2 regions of the Bacillus vallismortis genome follow, and region 1 is predicted to be linked to the other one. Evidence: predicted binding sites of a transcription regulator. Region 1 holds the regulator's gene; the other holds the start of a gene.

The links. Region 1 encodes NrdR, which represses ribonucleotide reductase genes. Its sites were predicted from a motif close to AACACNATATATNGTGTT; they were not measured.
Region 2: the regulator NrdR is predicted to act here: its motif matches at 5,380-5,397, upstream of nrdI (class Ib ribonucleoside-diphosphate reductase assembly flavoprotein NrdI).

What each region holds. Positions count from the first base shown of each region.
Region 1 is NZ_CP026362.1:636,077-643,723, forward strand. It holds gene mutM (DNA-formamidopyrimidine glycosylase) at 1-790, shown strand, start outside; partial or broken gene ytaF (sporulation membrane protein YtaF) at 942-1,592, shown strand; gene coaE (dephospho-CoA kinase) at 1,608-2,201, shown strand; partial or broken gene BV11031_RS03475 (aldo/keto reductase) at 2,502-2,821, opposite strand; partial or broken gene BV11031_RS03480 (winged helix-turn-helix transcriptional regulator) at 3,047-3,426, shown strand; gene BV11031_RS03485 (glyceraldehyde-3-phosphate dehydrogenase) at 3,631-4,653, shown strand; gene speD (adenosylmethionine decarboxylase) at 4,892-5,272, shown strand; gene nrdR (transcriptional regulator NrdR) at 5,542-6,000, shown strand; gene dnaB (replicative helicase loading/DNA remodeling protein DnaB) at 6,115-7,536, shown strand; gene dnaI (primosomal protein DnaI) at 7,564-7,647, shown strand, end outside.
Region 2 is NZ_CP026362.1:1,699,388-1,707,034, forward strand. It holds gene BV11031_RS09310 (N-acetylmuramoyl-L-alanine amidase) at 191-958, shown strand; gene BV11031_RS09315 (hypothetical protein) at 1,021-1,641, opposite strand; gene nrdF (class 1b ribonucleoside-diphosphate reductase subunit beta) at 1,876-2,865, opposite strand; gene nrdE (class 1b ribonucleoside-diphosphate reductase subunit alpha) at 2,883-4,985, opposite strand; gene nrdI (class Ib ribonucleoside-diphosphate reductase assembly flavoprotein NrdI) at 4,945-5,337, opposite strand; gene BV11031_RS09335 (hypothetical protein) at 5,581-5,811, opposite strand; gene BV11031_RS09340 (YmzC family protein) at 5,891-6,163, opposite strand; gene hfq (RNA chaperone Hfq) at 6,358-6,579, opposite strand; gene miaA (tRNA (adenosine(37)-N6)-dimethylallyltransferase MiaA) at 6,619-7,563, opposite strand.

The DNA of each region.
Region 1 (7,647 bases):
TCTGACCGGGCTTGTAAAGGGAAAAACAATCAAATCGGTAGAGATCAGATGGCCGAATATCATCAAACGGCCTGCCGAACCGGAGGAATTTGCGCGAAATCTAGCAGGAGAAACGATACAGTCTATCGGAAGACGGGGAAAGTTTTTGCTGTTTCATTTAAATCATTATGTCATGGTTTCCCACCTTCGAATGGAAGGGAAATACGGGCTTCATCAAGCGGAGGCGCCGGACGATAAACACGTGCATGTCATATTCACGATGACAGACGGAACCCAGCTTCGTTACAGGGATGTGCGGAAGTTTGGAACCATGCATTTATTTAAACCGGGAGAGGAAGCGGGTGAGCTCCCGCTTTCTCAGTTAGGGCCGGAGCCAGACGCAGAAGAATTTACGAGTGTGTATTTGAAAGAGCGGCTTGCCAAAACAAACCGCGCTGTCAAAACCGCTCTTCTGGATCAGAAAACGGTTGTCGGACTTGGGAACATTTATGTGGATGAGGCTCTTTTTAGAGCGGGTGTCCATCCCGAGACGAAAGCAAATGCGTTATCTGGAAAAACAATTGAAACGCTTCACGCTGAAATCAAAAACACCTTGCAGGAGGCGATTGACGCGGGCGGCAGCACAGTCCGCTCGTATATCAACTCCCAAGGGGAAATCGGAATGTTTCAGCTGCAGCATTTTGTGTACGGAAAAAAAGACGAACCTTGCAAAAATTGCGGAACGATGATCTCAAAAATTGTCGTCGGAGGCAGGGGCACGCATTTTTGCGCGAAATGCCAGAAAAAGTAGCATAAAGCTTCTTTGTCCAAGCTGTCAGTGCATATATCAGTAACTCTGTACGAGTAGGAATTGCCATTTTTGAAACACGGATTTTTCACTTTGCCATATACATGATTGTGATGAATCCCGGGCATTTCACATCTGATATAAGAGCACCAACAGAAAGGAAGAAACGGCTATGCAAATGGTTTCTATACTGCTGCTGGCGTTGGCTGTCAGCTTGGACAGTTTTTCGGTCGGATTTACGTACGGATTGAGAAAAATGAAAATACCGTTTAAAGCGATTTTGGTTATCGCCTGCTGTTCCGGTGCTGTCATGTTTATATCCATGCTGATCGGAAGCTTTCTCACAAAGTTTTTTCCTGTATATGTAACGGAGAAGCTTGGCGGGTTGATATTGATCGGAATCGGTGCGTGGGTTCTGTATCAATTTTTCAAGCCGGCAAAAGACAAAGAATACTTATTGCATGAGAAAACGCTGCTCAATTTAGAGGTTCGGTCTTTAGGGATTGTAATTCATATTTTGAGAAAACCTATGAGTGCGGATATTGACAAATCGGGTGTGATTACTGGAATTGAGGCGGTCTTATTGGGATTTGCCTTATCGATTGATGCCTTCGGAGCAGGGATAGGGGCAGCCATTCTCGGTTTTTCACCAATTGTGATGAGCATCGCCGTGGCGATCATGAGCTCGCTGTTTGTATCAATCGGAATCAACGCCGGCCATTTTCTGTCTAAGTGGAAATGGATCGATAAAATGGCGTTTTTGCCGGGGCTTCTGCTGATCACGATCGGGCTTTGGAAAATGTAAAAAGGAGTGGATCTCTTGACCTTAGTCATTGGTTTAACGGGAGGAATAGCTAGCGGCAAAAGCACGGTTGCCAATATGCTGATTGATAAAGGGATTACAGTTATTGATGCAGATATCATTGCAAAACAAGCGGTAGAAAAAGGGATGCCGGCCTACCGGCAAATCATTGACGAATTTGGTGAAGACATACTGCTCCCAAACGGTGATATAGATCGGAAAAAGCTAGGGGCGCTGGTATTTACAAATGAACAAAAGCGTCTCGCCTTAAATGCGATTGTTCATCCCGCAGTCAGGCAGGAAATGCTCAAGCGCCGTGATGAAGCCATCGCGAACCGGGAGGCATTTGTTGTATTGGATATCCCGCTTTTGTTCGAAAGCAAATTGGAATCTTTAGTTGATAAAATTATTGTGGTCAGTGTGACAAAAGAGCTTCAGCTCGAGCGTCTGATGAAGCGCAATCAGCTGACGGAAGAAGAAGCAGTCAGCCGTATCCGCTCTCAAATGCCCTTAGAGGAAAAAACAGCGAGAGCAGATCGAGTCATCGATAACAGCGGCACGCTTGAAGAGACCAGAAGGCAGCTTGATGAAATCATCAGCAGCTGGGCATAATACAAAACCCCCGTTTAATACGGACAGTGTTTCAGCATGTCGACAAACCCTCGCATTCGTTGTCAGGCCTAGGCGTCGGTGCTCACGAAAGACGAAAGGAACGGCGGCTAAATGCTTAGGCGTCCTGCCTAAACGCCGCCGTCATCACATCCTGTGAAAGTCTGCTCCGATGCTCGGCCTTCCTGGACTTCAAGGTTCAATCACGCTGAATAGATGACAAAATCCTAAAAACGAAAACCGTTTTAGGACTTTGTCAACAATCTGAACACCGTTCAATACAAACGGTGTTTTTTGACATGAAAAATCAAAGTTTTCCAGATCAGGGCCAGCGCGCAGGTTTTCATTCAGCGCATCGATGCGATTCATGTCATCCTTGTTACTTCAAAGTCAAATACGCTGGCATTTTCTATTATGAGTGTTCCTTTGTTGATTTAGGAATCGTTATGATGCCATGCTGCGGATTTGTTATATCTTTGAGCAATGTCAGCCAGTACAGGGTGATCCAGGCAGCTGCACCTGCATGAAAGGTGACCAAGCTTCCATCTGGATGCCTTTTTTTTGCAGTATGTCATCAGCTCTTTTTATTTAAGGTGCGGGTGAAATTCCATTTGATTGATCATAGATCAGAAGTGGCGGGAATGCTGCTTTTTTTGGCTGAAGTCATCATGTTCCTCCTTTGTATGATGTGTTGTATGATTGAAATTCTGCCGAGCAAGCTATATAAATAAAAAAGCAGATTCAAATCAGCCGGCAAATGTGATTATGAAACATATCGTTAGGAAAGAAAAGTACGTACTTTTAAGTGCTGTATTCACTTTTTGGTGCCTGTAAGGAGAATGGATTGTATGGGGAAGGGGAAATATAACATTTCTGTTGAAGCGACTCTTGAAGTGATTGGCAGGAAGTGGAAATTCGTTATTTTATGCCATCTGACGCACGGAAAAAAACACACGAGTGATGAAAGCGCCTGATGCCCAACATCACGCAAAAAAAGCTGACCCAGCAGCTGCGTGAGCTGGAAGTGGACGGCGTTATTAACCGGATCGTGTACAATCAGGTGCCTTCCAAAGTGGAGTACGAGCTCAGCGAATACGGCCGCAGCTTAGAAGGGATTTTAGATATGCTGTGTGATTGGGGGGCGAACCATATTAACAGAGTGTACGAGGATACATTTTCAGTGCTAGAAGAAAGTGTGCTCAATGATAAGTTGAGTCAGGAATCATAAACAATGGGGGCAGTCAGTGCGAAGCGCTGGCTGCTTTTTGATTCTCAAACTAAATTTGTGTGCAAGAAAATATATCGTGCATCATAAATTAGCGTTGTAATCGTTGATTTTTATCAATATGTACTGGCGAATTCATTTTAATGTGTTATACTAATTAAAGATGATAACAAATTAGGATGGCATAATTGATAAGGGGTGTCCAACATGAAGGTAAAAGTAGCGATCAACGGGTTTGGAAGAATCGGAAGAATGGTTTTTAGAAAAGCGATGGTAGACGATCAAATTCAAGTAGTGGCCATTAACGCCAGCTATTCCGCAGAAACGCTGGCTCATTTAATAAAGTATGACACAATTCACGGCAGGTACCACAAAGAGGTTGTGGCTGATGAAAACAGCCTGATCGTAAATGGGAAGAAAGTGCTTCTGTTAAATAGCCGTGATCCAAAACAGCTGCCTTGGCGGGAATATGAGATTGACATTGTCGTGGAAGCGACAGGAAAATTTAATTCGAAGGATAAAGCGATGGGCCATATAGAAGCGGGCGCGAAAAAAGTCATTTTGACTGCTCCGGGAAAAAATGAAGACGTTACCATAGTGATGGGAGTAAATGAGGACCAATTCGACGCCGATCGCCATGTCATTATTTCAAATGCGTCATGCACGACAAACTGCCTTGCGCCTGTTGTAAAAGTGCTGGATGAAGAATTTGGCATTGAAAGCGGGCTGATGACCACAGTTCACGCGTATACAAATGACCAGAAAAATATTGATAATCCCCACAAAGATTTGCGCCGGGCGCGCGCATGCGGTGAATCCATCATTCCGACGACAACAGGAGCGGCAAAGGCGCTTTCGCTCGTGCTGCCACATCTGAAAGGAAAGCTTCACGGCCTTGCCTTGCGCGTCCCTGTTCCGAACGTCTCATTGGTTGATCTCGTTGTCGATCTGAAAATGGACGTAACCGCTGAAGAGGTAAATGAGGCATTTAAACGTGCTGCCAAAACGTCGATGTACGGTGTTCTTGATTATTCTGATGAACCGCTCGTTTCGACTGACTATAATACAAATCCGCATTCAGCGGTCATTGACGGGCTTACGACAATGGTAATGGAAGACAGAAAAATAAAGGTGCTCGCTTGGTATGATAACGAATGGGGCTACTCCTGCAGAGTCGTTGATCTGATCCGCCATGTAGCGGCACGAATGAAACATCCGTCTGCTGTATAAAATAAGGTCATGGACGCTTTTTGAAGAAAAAACCCTTAACAGCATATTTCTGAAAAAACGCACCTTGCAAATTAGACTTAAACACAGTATACTATTTTTCGTGAACTTCTTGCTTGAGACTGTTTCGGAATTACTTAAAGGGTTAGGACCTCTCCGGACTAACTTTCCCCCGTGGTAAATGGCCGACCCAGTTGTTGGAATTTCACTTTTTAATTCTTGTTAAGGGGGGTCCATGACTATGGAAACAATGGGGCGTCACGTTATCTCCGAGCTATGGGGATGCGATTTTGATAAGCTGAATGACATGGATTTTATTGAAAAAACGTTTGTAAATGCTGCTCTAAAATCAGGTGCTGAGGTGCGCGAGGTTGCATTTCACAAATTTGCACCGCAAGGCGTAAGCGGAGTTGTGATTATTTCTGAATCACATTTAACGATTCACAGTTTTCCTGAGCACGGATATGCGAGCATTGATGTTTATACTTGTGGAGACTTAGATCCTAATGTCGCTGCTGACTACATCGCAGAGGCATTACATGCTGATACAAGAGAAAACATTGAAATACCAAGAGGAATGGGGCCTGTGCAAATTAAACAGGCACAAGCGAAAGTACTATAAAAGGAAACACGAACACAAAGGGAGCAAGCTAGAAAGCCGTTATGCGCTTTTTAGCTTATGCTCCTTTTATTTTTTATAAAGAAATAAAGCTGTCAGCTTTTTCTTTTTTCTTTTTTTTTGTAAAATAGAAAGAGATTTTCACAAACCACCTGATGCTGTAGATACAGCTTTACACAACGGCTCTCCCGACAGATGTCACATCTATTTTAAAAAGGCGGAGGCTGCCGAAAATACATTCCAGGGAACGAAATAGTTGGGAGCTGATTTTATTGAAATGTCCTTCATGCCAGCATAACGGTACGCGGGTCCTAGATTCACGTCCTGTTGATGACGGAAAATCCATTCGGCGAAGACGGGAGTGCGAATCCTGCCATTACCGGTTTACCACCTTTGAGAAAGTGGAGGAAACCCCGCTTATCGTCGTGAAAAAAGAAGGCGTGCGGGAGGAATTCAGCAGAGAAAAAATGCTGCGCGGCCTCATAAAAGCATGCGAAAAAAGACCTGTTCCACTCAAAACGCTTGAAGACATGTGCTTTGATATTGAAAAAGAACTTCGCAATCAAGGCTGCTCTGAGGTGAAAAGCGAGCTCGTCGGGGAAATGGTCATGGATCGGCTGGCTAAGATTGATGAAGTCGCATATGTGCGGTTCGCGTCAGTCTATCGGCAGTTTAAAGATATAAACGTCTTTATCGACGAATTAAAAGACTTAATAAAGAAAGAGCGGTAAAAGAGCTAAGAGGATTCTTCTAGCTCTTTTCTCATGTGCAAAATTGGCATTTGATAGATATGCGAAACGGTGTAAAATGAAAGGTAGAAACAAATTCGGAAGGTTTGAGAATGTATGGCTGACTATTGGAAAGATGTACTGCCTGTAGATCCGTATGTGGTCAAAAGCAGATCGATGCTGCAGGATATAGACAGACAAATTATCACACAACTGTATCAGCCCTTAATCGGCCCTGTTGCATTCTCACTTTATATGACATTGTGGGGAGAGCTGGAACAAAACCGTCTGTGGGGCGGCGAGTCCACACATAGACAGCTGATGGGGATGACACAGTCTAACTTAAAAACAATCCATCAGGAACAGGGGAAGCTCGAGGGCATCGGATTGCTAAAAGTATATATGAAAGAGTCCGAGCGGCAGGAGCGCCTCTTTATATATGAAATCCTTCCGCCGCTCAGGCCAAATGAGTTTTTTGAAGACGGGATGCTGAATGTTTTTCTGTATAATAGAGTCGGAAAAACAAAATACCAGCAATTAAAACAATTTTTCACGCACCCCGCCGTTTCAGAAGATGCCAAAGACATTACGCGTCCGTTTAATCATGCGTTTGAATCACTGCAGCCGAGTGAATGGAAGCTTACATCTGATATGGAGGAAACAGTGAGACTTGCCCCGGGCACAGAATATACTTCTGTCGGACAAGCTCCGTCCTACACCATAACAGAGGATGTGTTTGATTTTGATTTGTTTTTAGCGGGTCTTTCTGAGACGATGATTCCGAGAAAAGCGATGACCCAGCAGGTGCGGGACACAATCAAAAAGCTTTCTTATCTGTACGGAATAGATCCGCTGCAGATGCAAAATGTTGTGATGAGCGCGATTGATGAACGTGACGTGATTACGTCGGAGGCTTTAAGAAAAGCGGCCAGCGACTGGTATCAAATTGAAAGAAACGGACAGCTGCCAAACATCGTGGAAAAAACACAGCCGGTGCATCTGCGTGAGGGCGAAAAACCGGCGGAAGAGGATTCGTTGGACGGGAAGCTGATCGCCTTGCTGGAGACGATTTCTCCGAAGAAGCTTTTGCAGGACATTGCCGATGGAACAGAGCCGTCAAAAGCAGATCTGAAAATCATAGAAGAAATTATGTTTGAACAAAAGCTCGAGCCAGGCGTTACAAATGTGTTGATTTATTACGTCATGCTGAAAACCGACATGAAGCTGTCGAAAAACTATATCCAAAAAATCGCCTCGCATTGGGCCCGCAAAAAGGTGAAAACGGTCAGAGAAGCGATGAGGCTCGCGATAGAAGAAAACCGTCAATATCTTGAATGGGCTGAAGGGAAAACAAATCAGCCTTCAAAACGAAACCAAAAAGTGATTCGCGAAGAAAAACTTCCTGATTGGATGAAAGAAAAGGAGACAGCGTCCGATCCAGAATCCGGACAGCAAAAGCTGCAACCGCAGGATCTGGAAGAACAGAAGAAAAAGATGATGGAAGAAATGGAAAAACTCAAAAAATACTCTGCCTATTAAAGACAGAGATGCGGGGTGAAGGAATAGATGGAACCAATCGGCCGTTCCCTGCAGGGCGTAACCGGCAGGCCGGATTTCCAAAAACGTCTTGAACAAATGAAGGAAAAGGTC
Region 2 (7,647 bases), 1.1 Mb from region 1:
TACTTACAAACACATGACAGGTTCACAGGTTTCATTCAGATTGAATCTGCTGTCGCTTCATGTGGAATTGTGCGCTTTCCCGAGAAATAATTTCCGCATGCGAAAGGGTTATTTCCTCATTTTACATACGAATGATAATCGTACAAGCATCTGCCGTGTTTTTTCATATCCTGTAATGAGGTGATAGAGAATGGTTAAAATTTTTATTGACCCTGGCCATGGCGGCTCTGACTCAGGCGCAACAGGGAATGGCCTTCAAGAAAAAACGTTAACCCTGCAAATCGCTTTTGCTTTGCGTACGATATTGACTAATGAGTATGAAGGCGTTTCTTTGCTGTTGAGCCGGACAAGCGACCAGTATGTCAGCTTAAGCGATCGGACAAACGCTGCAAATAACTGGGGAGCAGATTTCTTTTTGTCCATTCACATTAATGCCGGGGGAGGCACAGGTTTTGAAAGCTATATTTACCCGGGCGTGGGAGCCCCGACGACGACGTACCAATCGGCGGTTCACTCTGAAGTGATACAAGCTGTCGACTTTGCAGACCGCGGCAAAAAAACAGCGAACTTCCACGTCCTAAGGGAGTCTGCAATGCCTGCCCTATTAACTGAGAATGGGTTTATTGATACCGTTGCAGATGCAAATAAGCTGAAAACGAGCAGTTTTATTCAAAGCTTGGCGAGAGGCCATGCAAACGGATTGGAGCAAGCCTTTCATCTTAAAAAGACATCCGGCTCAGGATTATATAAGGTTCAAATCGGCGCATTTAAAGTAAAAGCGAATGCAGACTCACTCGCTAATCGTGCCGAAGCTAAAGGTTTTGACACGATTGTCCTTTTAAAGGACGGATTCTATAAAGTACAGATTGGCGCATTTTCATCCAAAGCCAATGCAGATGACCTTGCTGCCAGAGCAAATAGTGCAGGCTTCGACGCGATTGTCATTCTAGAATCATAATCAAGACACAGACGAGCGTCTCAAAAAAACCCCGGCTCCTCATTACGAGAAACCGGGGTTTTTTATACTAGAATATCAACAACAAATTGGGACCATGTTTCCAGACGGTTATAGATCTCGTCCTGTTTTAATTCAGAGACTTTCATCCATTTTCCTGCAATTTGCTCCTTTTCTTTCACTTCCACTTGTGAGCCTGGCTTTAATTGAAGCGCAGAAAGAATACCGATATGCACTTTGCCGACACTGTTTTCATCATCATTAATCAATCCCAGTGTGACAATCGCCTGTTTATCCTCTTCGTTGATTTGCAGTTCTTCCTCAAGCTCGCGATCTGTGTTCAGCTTTAAGACTTCAGCAAATGAGGCTGCTCCTTCGATGGAGTTCATATGCCCTCCAAAGCCGAGAGAAAGCTTATTGTGCAGACGTGATTCTCCTCCGCCAGCCAGCCGCTCGTAAAGGAAAACTTCATCTTCTCGCTTAATGACGACATAAGGAATTGGCTGCTTATAATCCGGATTTTCTTCTGCGTCTCCCCTTCTCATTTCACGATAGCCTGTTTCGATCTGAGCCATGATTTCTGTTACTCTGCTATCTTCACTGTTCACACCCTGAAAGGTTAAGCGTTCCTTCTTAAACACGTCATCGCGCGGGGCGACCAAAATGATTTCGTCCATCTTTCCCATGATTGCTGCGTCCTCCTCATTCATTCAAGCCGAAAAGAGCAGATATTAGATCTGCTCAGGCTGTCGAGAAAATCTCGACAGCTTTTTCGAAAAATCAATTGTGCAATAATATAGATGTTTCATTCTGAATTGAACACTAAATATCGTGTATCGGTAGATTAAAAATTAAAAAATGAGGGCTTCTTTGACACCATGTCTTTTAAGCCCCCACTTTCTCTTTAATCTGAGTAGATATTAGATCTGCTCTTTTTCATCTCCAAAATAAAAGTCATCGTCTTTGAGCGGCTCAACTGTCGCTTTTTTATAGCCGTTCCCCTTCATAGAGAAGAAGTCATGCGATTTTGTTTTTGTATTTAATCCGTTTAAAACGATCGGATTAATATCTTCTTCTTCAAAGAATGGCTCAAATCCAAGGTTCATGAGCGCTTTATTGGCATTATAGCGGATAAATTTCTTCACATCGTGTGAAAGTCCGACTTGATCGTACAAGTCCTCTGTATACTCAAGCTCATTTTCATATAACTCATTCAGAAGGTTGATCGAAAATTCGCGTAGCTCTGCTTTTTTCTCTTCTGTCTGCTTATGATAGATTTCCTGAGCAAGGAGACCCACATAAACGCCGTGGATCGCTTCATCACGAAGAATCAGGTTGATGATTTCACCGCTTTGCATCAGTTTCCCTTGTCCATAGAAATATAACGGATAATAGAAACCGCTGTAGAAAAGGAAACTTTCGAGATAGACGGAAGCAACCATCGCTTTGAACAAAGAGATTTCATCATCTTTTTGAATGGCTTTGTAAAGGCCGACGATGACTTGCGCTTTTTTCTGCAAATATTTATTTTGCTTAACCCATTCGAATACTTCATTAATCGTTTCAGTCGGTGCCAGGGTCATGAAAATATTAGAGTACGACTTCGCATGGACAGCGTTCTCCATCATCGCCATAAAGTTCAGCACCGCTTTCCGCTGGTGGCCGTCTACGTGTTCAGCCACGATCGGCATCCCCGTATTCCCCTGCTCTGTATCAAGAAGAGTCAGTCCGGCCAGTACCTTCATATAAGTGTCCTGCTCGTTTTTTCCAAGGTACTTCCATGTGAGGAGATCGCCGTTTAAAGCAATCTCTTCCGGAAGCCAGAACTGTTTCACATTTTGGTTATAGAACATTTGGGTAAAATCATCTTCATGCTTTGACCAGTTTGCTGCGTCATAAATTTTTGTCACTATAAACTCTCCTTTAATCAAACAACACAAGAAAGGCAGCTGTCTTGCCCAGTATCTTTTGTTCTTGCATAGTAAATGGTTTTTATTCCTCTGTGATGTGCATACAGATCGATTCGGTTTAAATCACGAGTCGTCATTGTATCTTTTAAGAACAACGTGAAGCTGATTCCTTGATCAATGTGCTGCTGGATTGTCCCGATCATATCGACAACCTTGAACATATCCATATCGTAGGCTTCTTTATAGAAGAACCAGTTATTAGATGCAAGCCCAGGCATTGGGTAGTACGTTTTTGAGTTGCCGTATGTTCTTTCTTCAATCCGTTCCATAATCGGCATGACAGACGCCGTGCTTGATTGAACATATGAGATAGAGCCTGTCGGCGCAATGCATAATCTGTAGCTGTGATACATGCCGTGTTCAGCCACAAATGCTTTTAGCTTTTCCCAATCCTCTGTCGTCGGGATATGCATACCTTCAAACAGAGCAGCGATTTTTTCGTATTTCGGTGAGAAATCAGTTGAAACGTACTTGTCGAAGTATTCACCTGTCGCATAGGTTGATCCTTCATATTGATCAAACGTTTCGCCCTTCTCTTTTGCGATTTCCGCAGAACGCTGGATGGAGTAAAAGTTCACCATCATAAAGAACGTGTTTGCAAAGTCGCGCGCTTCCGGGCTTTCATACGCAATGCCGTTTTGCGCAAGATAGCCGTGAAGGTTCATAGCGCCGAGACCGATTGATTTCATCGCTTTGTTCGCCCGTCTTACAGCAGGCGCATTGCGAATATCAGTCGTTTCAGACACGTGTGTTAAAGAGTCTGTCGCAAGCTTAACTGTCTTCTCGATTGATTTGTGCTCCATGACATTGAGAATGTTAAGCGAACCAAGGTTGCAGGAAATATCCAAACCGATTTCATCTTCTTCGTCATAGTCTGTATATGAAGAAACCTGAGATGCCTGAAGCACTTCAGAGCAAAGGTTAGAGAATTTCACCTTGGAGATATGGTTATTCGCATGCACTTTATTCACGTTGTCTTGGAACATGATGTATGGATAGCCTGATTCCGAACGAAGCATCGCCAGTTTCTCAAGCAATTTCCGCGGGTTGATTTTTTCCTTTTTCACCCGAGGATTGTCGACAAATTGGTCGTACATTTCGTTCATGTCCAGCTCATCCATGTGCTGGCCGTACTCTTTATAAATCGTGTGCGGATAAAATACGTAAGCCGCTTTGTCTTCGCGCGCAAGCTCGACGAACTTATCCGGAATGACAACACCGATAGAGAGCGTTTTGACGCGCACATCTTCATCCGCTGAAATCTTTTTCGTATCAAGAAAATCATTGATATCGCGGTGGAAAATGTTCAAGTACGCCGCTCCTGATCCTTGTCTTTGTCCCATTTGGTCAGCGTAGCGGAACGCGTTATCAAGAAGCTTCATGACGCCTACAACGCCTTTTGTGGCATTTTCAACATCTTTAATGGCTTCACCTTTGGCGCGAAGCTTGGACAAGTTAAGAGAAACCCCTCCGCCGAGCTTAGAAAGTTGCATGGAGATATCGATCGCTCGTGAAATGTCGTTTAAAGAATCATTGACTTCAAGCAAGAAGCAGCTCACCAGTTCACCGCGGCGTTTTCTGCCGGCGTTCAAAAATGTAGGTGTGCTCGGCTGATATTCCTGATTGATCATCAGATTCACATATTCTTTTGCTTTCTCCGTGTCACCGTTTGCGAAGAACAGCGCAACAATTGAGATTCGGTCCTCATAACGCTCGAGGATTTTTTTCTTGTCATTCGTCTTCAAAGCATAGTCATTATAGAATTTAAACGCACTCATGAAGGAAGGAAAACGAAACTTCTTAGCGTAAGCTGTCTTAAACACGTCTTTAATGTCTTCAAAAGAATACAGGCTTAAGAATTCCTCTTCGTAGTATTGGTTTTCAATCAAATAATCCAGCTTCTCTTTTAAATCGTGAAAGAACACTGTGTTTTGATTGATATAATCTACAAAATAGCTATGTACAGCCTCTTTATCCTTATCAAACTGGAATTTTCCATCTTTTTGGATCATGATTTCGTTATTTAACTGGATCCATTTTGGCACTTGATTTTGTGACAACTCTTTCTACCTCCTGAGTAAACAATTCAACGTCTTTAGATGTGCCGCTGAGTTCAAATTTGTGCAAGATCGGCACCTGATATTGTCTTGAAATGGTATCGGCGCTTTTTGCAAAGTTATCGCCCCATACTTTATTGCCGCTCGCAGCGACTCCTAATAAAAGATGGGCGTATTTTTCGAGAAATGATTGTGTTGATGCCGGTACCTGACCGAAGTTTGTCGTGTAGGTGACCAAAACAAACGGAGTGTCCAAGTGGTCAATTTCGTCCACCTTGCGTATCTGCTGAAAGCCGATTTTATTCACAAACCGCTGAACATTCCCTGTTTTCGAATCAAATATGATTTGTACCACGTTTTATCACGACCTATCAAAAAATATGAATCTCTCATCACTAACACTATATATAGTATACTATCCTCTAACAAAAACACAACATATAGATTTGTTTTTATGAAAAATTCATATTTTGATCAAATCAGGCAAATAGGCAGGCTCATTAGGGCCCAAAAAAGAGAGCAGAACGAGAATGGTCTCTCGTCCTACTCGGGGTGTCGTTTTTAAGCCGATGTATATCATAACATGAAAAAAAACTGCTTAGTAGTCTAGATTTTTTTTTCTTAAGCTATCACAGCATTTTTCACTCTCTACTGTTTCTTCTATTTCAACATCCGCACCGATTTCTTCTAATACCGCCTTCAATGCGCTGATAATTGACGCTTCTCTAATTAATTCTTTTCCGTTCACAATGATGCTTGTTCCATACTCATAGCAAGAATCATCTTCGCAGATTTCTTCCCAATGATTCACGATCACTTTATGCTTCATTTTTTCACCCTCTGTTTGATCTGTCTGTATTTAGTTTAGCGGGAAGCATTCGCTTTGTAAATTCGGATGCTTGTGAAATTTATTCAAGCTCATAATCAGAGTATTCTTTCTTCAGCTTTACCTCATTGCGGGACTCATCATACTCATAAATTTTGATATAGCCGTCCTCCATAACACCAAAATGATTATGCTCAAGAGGAAACGTGGTCGGCTGAGGCGTTTCATAACCTGAATTGCCGCTGTCTGTTTCGATGATGGTATCTTGATTCCCGCACGCCCCGAACAGCAAAAATACAGCTATCCACACAAGCGCTATCCTGATTCGTCTCAGTTCTGTCTCACTTTCAAACAAGGTTGCCGTCACCCCCGGATTCTTTTTTAATACATAATATACCATTTCAATTCACATATGTTGATCTCATAAAAAAAGACCGTGCCTTGGCATGGTCTGCTTACAAATTGTCGAATCGAAATTGGATGATGTTAAAAAACGGCTGCCGGGATTTCCCGACAGCCTTCGCATGCATTAACATGTTGATTTTTGATCTATTCGAGTTCAAGCTGGACGTTTTTTTGCGGCGCAAACGTTGAGATCGCATGTTTATATATCAGCTGCTGCTTCCCTTCTGATTCCAGCAATACGGTAAAGTTATCAAAACCTTTTACCTGGCCCCGCAACTGAAAGCCATTCAGCAAAAAAACAGTGACATACGTATTTTCTTTCCGGATTTGATTCAAAAACTGATCCTGAATATTAATCGGTTTCATGTTTCGTCCTCCTTGATTCTCTATATCATACAGTTTCGATTAAAGTTCGAGTTTTCCTGCTATATGTGTGAAAATTTCCTTTTTTTTCAGCTCCATATCAACGGGCGGTGTCATATCGAACCAGGTAACCTGCATTTTGTTGCGAAACCATGTCAGCTGGCGTTTCGCATACCGCCTTGAGTTCTGCTTTAGTTGAGCGACGGCATCAGAAAGTGTCACAAAACCATCAAAATAGGCGTATAGCTCCTTATAACCTATCGCCTGAATCGATTGACAGTCTCTCACATTCCTGTCGTAGAGGCGCTTTACTTCCGGAAGAAGACCTGCCTCCATCATCATGTCGACCCGCTGATTAATTCTTGCATACAGCGTCTCTCTATCCATCGTCAGCCCGATTAACACTGCATTGTACAGGAGTTCTCGTTTTTGCCCCTTCAAATGCTGAGACATCGTTTTTCCAGACGTATGTAAAATTTCCAGGGCGCGAATAACCCTTCTTGTATTATTGGGATGAATCGCAGCTGCTGCTTCTGGATCTGCCGCAGCAAGTTTGGCGTGAAGAAAATCAGCGCCTTCCCGCTCAGCAGCCATTTGCAGGCTCTGCCGAAACTCAGGATCGTTCGCCTCTTCCGTAAATGTATAATCGTAAAGCACAGATTGTATGTAAAGCCCTGTACCGCCGACAATCATCGGAAGCTTTCCTCTTTTTGCAATCTCAGTGATTTTGTTTCTCACTACGTTTTGATAATCTGCGGTGGAGAAAGAATCTTGGGGATCTAAAATGTCAATCAGATGATGGGGCACTCCCTCCATCTCCTGTTCGGTGATTTTAGCTGTTCCAATATCCATCCCTTTATAAACCTGCATTGAATCTCCGCTGATAATTTCAGCGTTCAAGGATTTAGCCAGCTGAATACTTAAATTTGTTTTCCCCACTGCCGTCGGTCCGACTAAAATGACAACGGGCTGCTTTGTATTATTCAATATGTATCACTCTCTTTTATCAATCTCCCCCCATTATAGCATTCATCATGTATAACCACCTATCCATTTTGCCCTTTTTTTGCA